DNA from 2 places in the Alteromonas sp. KUL150 genome. Region 2 is predicted to be linked to the other one. Evidence: predicted binding sites of a transcription regulator. Region 2 holds the regulator's gene; the other holds the start of a gene.
What was found. The regulator MetJ, encoded in region 2, represses methionine synthesis genes. The targets are predictions, from matches to a motif close to TAGACGTCTAGACGTCTA.
Positions count from the first base shown of each region.

Region 1: a site for MetJ is predicted at 2,913-2,930, ahead of metK (methionine adenosyltransferase). Genes of this name have one in related genera too.

Region 1 covers NZ_BLIJ01000033.1:108,136-112,233, reverse strand. The annotation lists gene epd (erythrose-4-phosphate dehydrogenase) at 1-585, opposite strand, end outside; gene tkt (transketolase) at 604-2,595, opposite strand; gene metK (methionine adenosyltransferase) at 3,001-4,098, shown strand, end outside.
Region 2 covers NZ_BLIJ01000047.1:50,468-54,565, forward strand. The annotation lists gene rpmE (50S ribosomal protein L31) at 1-211, shown strand, start outside; gene GVO62_RS11335 (hypothetical protein) at 309-626, opposite strand; gene GVO62_RS11340 (malic enzyme-like NAD(P)-binding protein) at 1,224-2,459, shown strand; gene metJ (met regulon transcriptional regulator MetJ) at 2,628-2,960, opposite strand; gene metF (methylenetetrahydrofolate reductase) at 3,121-4,008, shown strand.

The DNA of each region.
Region 1 (4,098 bases), on a different contig from region 2:
TTCGTGATAGGCGTCGATAACCTGTTGGTCATGCATAGAGGCATGAATGGTTGTGATCGTACCACTTTCAACACCAAACGCAGCGTCTAATGCTTGGATGACAGGAACAATGCAATTTGTGGTACAAGAGCCGTTAGAGACTAATTTTTGTTCACTGGTCAACGTGTCTTCGTTAGTACCAAAAATGACCGTATTGTCTAAATCTGGTGAACCGGGTGACGAGAAAAGCACTTTGCCAGCGCCTGCATCTAAATGTGCTTGCCCCGACGCTCTGTCATCAAACTTGCCTGTACACTCAAGCACAATATCAACGCCCAAGTCTTTCCAGGGTAGGTCTTTAATATCGCTTATCGCGAGCAGTGTAATATCGTCGCCTGCGACATTCAGCGTGTTGTTTTCTAAGGCCACATCAAAACGGAACCGCCCGTGGGCGGTATCGTATTTAAGTAGATGTGCAATGCCTTCAGGTTTTGCAATGTCGTTAATGGCCACCACGTTAAACTCGTTGTTGCGCCCACTTTCATACAGCGCGCGCAACACGTTGCGACCAATACGACCAAACCCATTTATGGCAATATTTACCATAGGCTTATCTATTACCTCTTACAGAGACAGTGCAGCCTCTACTACAGCGTCAGTGGTAATGTTGAAGTGCTTAAACAGGTCGCCAGCAGGTGCAGACTCACCAAAGGTATCCATGCCCACGATAGCGCCATTAAAGCCAACGTACTTGTACCAGCTGTCTTTAGACAGCGCTTCTACAGCTACGCGTTTAACAACGCTAGAAGGCAATACGCTTTCACGGTAGTCAGCAGACTGACGGTCGAATACGTCAGTAGATGGCATAGATACTACGCGAACGGCCTTACCTTGCTCGGTAAGTTTCTCTGCTGCTTCTACGGCTAGCTGAACTTCAGAACCGGTACCAATAAGAATAAGCTCTGGTGTACCCTCGCAATCTTTAAGTACGTAACCGCCTTTAGCGATATCTGCAACTTGTTGGGCCGTTCTTTCTTGCTGCGCTAAGCCTTGACGCGTGAAGATTAGCGTTGTTGGGCCGTCAGTGCGCTCAATAGCAGACTTCCACGAAACAGCAGACTCAACCTGATCACAAGGACGCCAGTTATCAAGGTTAGGCGTTGCACGTAGCGCAACCACCTGCTCTACCGGCTGGTGCGTTGGACCGTCTTCACCTAGACCGATTGAATCGTGGGTGTAAACGAAAATTGCAGGCTGCTTCATTAGTGCCGCCATGCGTACCGCATTACGTGCATATTCCATAAACATTAGGAAGGTTGCACCGTATGCCTTGAAGCCACCGTGAAGGGCAATACCATTCATCATGGCAGACATACCAAACTCACGTACACCATAATAAATGTAGTTACCTGATGCATCGTTTGCTTCAACGCCTTTGCTACCTTCCCAAATGGTAAGGTTAGAACCTGCTAGGTCGGCAGAGCCGCCTAATAGCTCAGGAAGTAACGGACCAAACGCGTTTAATGCATTTTGCGACGCTTTACGTGAAGCAATGTTTTGTGGGTTAGCTTGAAGTTCAGCGATGATAGCGTCTGCTTTGTCGCTGAAATCTGCTGGCAGTTCGCCATTTACACGGCGTTTGAATTCTTCTGCAAGCTCTGGGTAGGCGGCTTCGTATGCTGCGAAAGCGTCATTCCAGGCACTTTCCGCTTTTGAGCCTTTCTCTTTGCCATCCCAGCCCGCATAAATATCGTCTGGAATTTCGAAAGCGCCATGGCTCCAGCCAAGCTTCTCGCGAGTAGCAACAATTTCGTCCTCACCTAGTGGTGCACCGTGACAAGACTCGGTACCTTCTTTATTAGGCGAACCGAAACCAATGGTGGTTTTACAACAAATAAGCGTAGGCTGCGCCGTATTCGCTTGTGCCTTCTCAATGGCAGCTTTTACTTGCTCAGCATCGTGACCGTCAACACCATCGATCACTTCCCAGCCGTAGCTCTTAAAGCGCGCTGGTGTGTCGTCGGTGAACCAGCCTTCTACTTCACCGTCAATTGAAATGCCGTTGTCATCCCAAAATGCGATAAGCTTACCAAGGCCAAGTGTACCGGCTAGTGAACACGTCTCGTGTGAGATACCTTCCATCAAGCAGCCATCGCCTAGGAATGCGTAGGTGTGATGGTCAACAATGTTGTGGCCGTCACGGTTAAATTGTGCAGCTAGTACTTTTTCAGCAAGCGCCATACCTACAGCATTACTAATACCTTGGCCAAGTGGACCTGTGGTGGTTTCAACACCTGGTGCATAGCCATATTCTGGGTGTCCTGGTGTTTTAGAGTGTAGCTGGCGGAAGTTCTTTAGTTCTTCAATTGGCAGTTCATAGCCTGAAAGATGAAGTAGAGAATACAACAGCATCGAGCCGTGACCATTTGAAAGTACAAAGCGATCGCGGTTAGCCCAAGACGGGTTAGCAGGATTGTGAGATAAGAAATCACCCCATAGTACCTGTGCGATATCAGCCATCCCCATGGGGGCACCTGGGTGACCAGATTTAGCTTGTTGAACGGCGTCCATACTTAATGCACGGATTGCGTTGGCGAGTTCACGACGAGAGGGCATGTTGTCTCCTGGTTTATTTTGTATCTTTTGTTTCGTATCTTAGCGGGCTAGCAGAGCTAGACGAGCGTAGAGATAAGGCGTTTGCTCTACTTCTTTATACGATTGAATGTGGCGTTATTCTTACCTATGCCACCTAACAGTTCAATGAGTTTTCATTGCTAATAGCGAAAGTAATAGTAAAAAATGGTCTATACGCTCACCGATGCGTATTAGCACGGTAATGAAAACCCTCTTATCTTTGCCTAAGTCTCTTTATTCTATAGAAATAACCCTGATACTGATCGGGTTTTGTCAACATTTCGTAACAAAGAGACTTTTAGACGTCTAGAAGTAAAGACTGGTATTTATAACTTGTTTTAGTACAATATACGACTATTTTGATAATTTAACGCTTACGGAGCATTTATGGCCACGCATTTATTCACATCCGAGTCAGTGTCTGAAGGACATCCGGACAAAATTGCTGATCAGATCTCAGATGCGGTTCTTGACGCAATTTTAGAGCAAGATCCTCGCGCTCGGGTGGCCTGCGAAACGTATGTAAAAACCGGTATGGTTTTAGTAGGTGGTGAAGTCACTACTTCAGCTTGGGTAGATATTGAAGAACTTACCCGAAAAACAGTAAAAGAAATTGGCTATACGCATTCTGATATGGGTTTTGACGCCGATTCATGTGCTGTATTAAATGCTATTGGTAAACAGTCTCCTGACATCAACCAAGGCGTTGACCGCGAAAGCTTAGAAGAGCAAGGTGCAGGTGACCAAGGCCTAATGTTTGGCTATGCAAGCGATGAAACTGACGTATTAATGCCAGCGCCAATTACTTACTCTCACCGCCTTGTTCAAAAACAAGCTGAAGTACGCAAGTCTGGCAAGCTTGACTGGCTTCGCCCAGACGCGAAAAGCCAGATTACTTTCAAGTATGAAAACAATAAGCCGGTTGGCATTGATGCCGTTGTACTGTCAACTCAGCACTGTGATTCAGTAAGCACTGAAACAGTACGTGAAGCGGTAATGGAAGAAATCATCAAGCCTGTGCTTCCAAGCGAGTGGATTGACACAAATACACGCTTTCACATCAACCCAACGGGACGATTCGTAATCGGTGGTCCAATGGGCGACTGCGGCTTAACAGGTCGTAAAATCATCGTAGATACTTACGGCGGTATGGCCCGTCACGGCGGCGGCGCTTTCTCTGGTAAAGATCCGTCAAAAGTAGACCGCAGTGCAGCCTACGCGGGTCGTTACGTTGCTAAGAACATTGTTGCAGCTGGTCTTGCCAAGCGCTGTGAAATTCAAGTGTCTTACGCCATTGGTGTTGCAGAGCCAACGTCTATCAGCATCGATACTTTCGGTACAGGTGTGGTTGATGAGAAAACACTCGTTGCATTAGTGCGTGAACACTTTGATTTACGCCCGTATGGTCTTATTCAAATGCTTGACCTTGAGCGCCCTATTTACCGCCCAACCGCAGCATACGGTCACTTCGGTCGTGATGAATTC
Region 2 (4,098 bases):
GAAACAAGATATCCACCCTAAATACGAAGAAATCACAGCAACTTGCTCATGTGGTAACGTAATGAATATTCGTTCTACGCTTGGTAAAGACATCAACCTAGACGTATGTTCTTCATGTCACCCATTCTACACTGGTAAGCAACGTAACGTTGATACTGGTGGTCGTGTTGATCGCTTCAAGAAGCGTTTCGGTGCATTGGGCAAAAAGTAAGCCTGATATCGAGTTTGAAAAAGCGCCTTTATGGCGCTTTTTTATTACTTAAATTATTTCTATTTTGATGGTTTATACCAAGCAGCGTCACTTGAAGTTAATGGAAGCTATCTCGCCGCGACAGATGCTTTTCCCAGTCACCCCTACTGCTACTGTTACAAGCCTCTTCGCTATCAAAATGAATGGCTTGTGCCTCCGATTTAACTGAGTCCAAGGCAATATTCACTTCATTGATGAACCAGGTATCCCATCCGCTACTTAGCGCCTTTTTTCTTGCTTGCTCAGTTGTGAATACCGCCACTACCTGTGGCGTTCTCCAGTGACCAGTATGAGTTAGCCAAACAAAGCCATTTTCACCTTGCTTCGCCGTTTCACAAACATCGGTAAGAACGGCAATTAATTTTCTTTCTGTCATTTGGTAACTCTCCGTGGAGCGTTCACTCATAAAAGTGAGCATTCGCATTAGTTTTTATGTCATGTTACCAGACAAAATAGGCGCCTAAAAAAGACGATGGTTTTCACCATACAATGCTGAAGACGCTTGGATATCGCTGAAACAAACATTCTATTTAGTCGCACTCGGTCAACGCAACGTTAAAACCCACGCTCTCTCAATAGATCAACCGAATGAAGCAGCCGGTCAAAATAAATAATATGAATGCCAATTATAGCGGTATTTTACTGGTCTAATTAGTACGTCTCACCTACATTGGTAAATGAGAATTCTGATCAGATATGTACACAGTAATTAGCTGTGTTAGAGTTGCCAACGGCATACTAATAGTGAGTATTAATTCTGTGAATAATAGCTCAATAGTAGCCTTCTGGCGCTTTAGGTACGACACACATCGTTCAGTACTAACTCTGGCGCTAGCAATTGATTATAAGACGTTTTTAACTGCTTAGTTGTATTGCGCTCACGTTAATTTATCTATACCTACAACAACAATAAAATAGCGACAGACCGAGGGCAAAACACCGATGAACCCTACATTCAAGGATACCATTTTACATGTCAGATTTTAGACAACGCGCACTCGATTATCACGCTAAACCTACCCCTGGAAAAATCCGCGTTGAGCTGTCCAAGCCTGCCGATAGTGTCGATGACCTTGCTCTTGCCTATAGCCCAGGCGTTGCCGAGCCGGTCAGAGAAATCGCTGAAGATGCCGACAACGCTTATAAATATACGGGTAAAGGTAACTTGGTTGCCGTTATCAGTAACGGAACCGCTATTTTAGGGTTGGGGAATTTAGGACCTCTGGCATCGAAACCTGTAATGGAAGGCAAAGCCCTGCTGTTTAAGCGCTTTGCGGGGCTTGATGCTATCGATATTGAAGTAAAGCATCGCACTACAGAAGAGTTTATCAACACTGTTGCCAACATTGCTGATACCTTCGGCGGAATTAACTTAGAAGATATTAAAGCGCCAGAGTGTTTTGAAATTGAGCAAGAGCTTATTAAGCGTTGCAAAATTCCGGTGTTTCATGACGATCAGCACGGCACGGCTATCGTAACTGCAGCAGGTATGCTTAACGCGCTAGAGATTCAGGGTAAAAATATCGAGAGCGCTAAAATTGTATGTATGGGTGCAGGGGCTGCCGCGGTTGCCTGTATGGAGCTGCTTATTAAGTGTGGTGCTCAGCGCGAGCGTATTTACATGCTTGATAGAAAAGGCGTCATCCATACTCGTCGCGAAGATTTAACTGAACACAAAAAGCTCTTTGCGAATAATACCGACAAGCGGACGTTAGAAGATGTTATGGAAGGCGCAGATATCTTTGTTGGCGTATCAGGACCAGATGTTTTGCCACCAGAAACACTGGCGCTAATGGCTGAAAACCCAATTGTATTTGCCTGTTCAAATCCAGACCCTGAGATAAAACCAGAACTGGCTCATGAGGTGCGCAAAGACCTTATCATGGCCACAGGTCGCTCTGACTATCCGAATCAGGTGAATAATGTTTTATGCTTCCCGTTTATTTTCCGGGGCGCGTTGGATGTTCGCGCAACGGCAATTAACGATGAAATGAAAGTGGCGGCCGTAGAAGCTCTTCGCAGTATTACCAAAGAGCCTGTTCCCGAGGAAGTATTAGCGGCCAGTAAAAGCGACAGCCTGACGTTTGGTAAAGAGTATATTATTCCGAAGCCGATGGACCCTCGCCTTTGTGAACGCATTGCAACTGCAGTTTCTAAAGCAGCAATAGCGTCTGGTGTGGCACGTTTGCCCGAGAGCGCAAGCGAATAAAATTCAATCTTTTTGTCGTTGAAAGCTAAGGTTGCTAAGCGCAGGTTTTAGCTTCTCAACACAGGCTGTAAATTGCTGATATAACACGCAGCAAAAAGCGGTGCCTTTAGTGCGAAATCATTTCACAGTAAGGGCGCCGCTTTTTATATTTTAATTAGAAGGTAACGATTAGTCGTCTTCGGTTACGTTGTTCTCGAAACTTGGGTCAATCCCCATCTCTTCCATAATACGTCTAGCTTCTGCCGGGACGCGGTTAAGGTTGTCTTTACGCAGATCATCATCGTTTGGCAAAGGCTGCCCAGTAAACGCATGTAGAAATGCTTCACAAAGCAGCTCGGAATTAGTCGCGTGACGCAAATTGTTTATTTGACGGCGGGTGCGCTCATCAGTCAGAGCTTTGAGTACATTAATTGGGATAGAGACAGTGACTTTTTTTACTTGTTCGCTTTTTTTGCCATGCTCTGCGTAGGGGTGAATATATTTGCCATTCCATTCTGCCATTGTGCTAACTCGGTCTACTCTTTTTATATTATGAACAGAAATTCTAAACAAGTTCACGAAAAGGTCAATTGAGCAGTGTAAACCTCTTGACGTCTAGACATATATTCTTTAATTTAGACGTCTAAACGTCCATAAGAACATATTTTTGAGAGAATAAACCATGGTTTCGTACGCGCAAGGTATCGATGCATTAAACCAGTCCCTGTCGGAACTGCGTGATATAGATGTATCTTTTGAATTTTTTCCGCCTAAAACGGAAGCCATGGAGCAAACCCTTTGGAAATCGGTCGAGCGTTTAGCGCCGCTAAAGCCCAGCTACATGTCGGTAACCTATGGTGCAAACAGTGGCGAACGCGACAGAACTCACGATGTTGTTAAACGCATTCAGCAGCAGACAGGCGTAGCCGCAGTTCCTCATTTAACCTGCGTCGATGCGAGCCGCGATGAGCTTAAACAAATTGCTAAAGACTACTGGGATTCAGGTATTCGCCGTATTGTAGCGCTACGGGGCGATTTGCCGCCGGGAGTAGAAAAAACAGAGATGTATGCCTCTGACTTAGTTGCACTTTTGAAAGACGTTGCCGATTTTGATATTTCGGTTGCTGCTTATCCTGAAAAACACCCCGAAGCGCCTAATGCCCAATTCGATTTACTCAATTTAAAGCGCAAAGCAGAGGCTGGCGCTACGGAAGCCATCACGCAGTTCTTCTTCGATACTAGCGTATTTTTGCGATTCAGAGACAGAGCCGCCGCCGCTGGTGTAGATTTAGATTTAGTACCGGGTATTTTACCCGTAACCAACTACCAAACTTTGGTTAAGTTCGCAGGTTTTACGAACGTACACGTGCCTGGCTGGTTACACAAAATGTTTGATGGCCTTGATGCTGATGACCAAGCTACTCGTAACCTTATTGGTGCAAACATTGCTATGGATCAGGTTAAAGTGCTGGCAAAAGAAGGGGTAAAGCACTTCCACTTTTATACATTGAACCGCAGTGAACTCAGCTATGCTATCTGTCACATGTTGGGTGTGCGTTCAGGTGCGTAAAACCAATCCGCAAAGGTAGTCACTTTGAGTGGACGAAACATGCAGACGAGAAGGCGCAGCTAATGCGCCTTTTTTGTATAAAGTTTATAT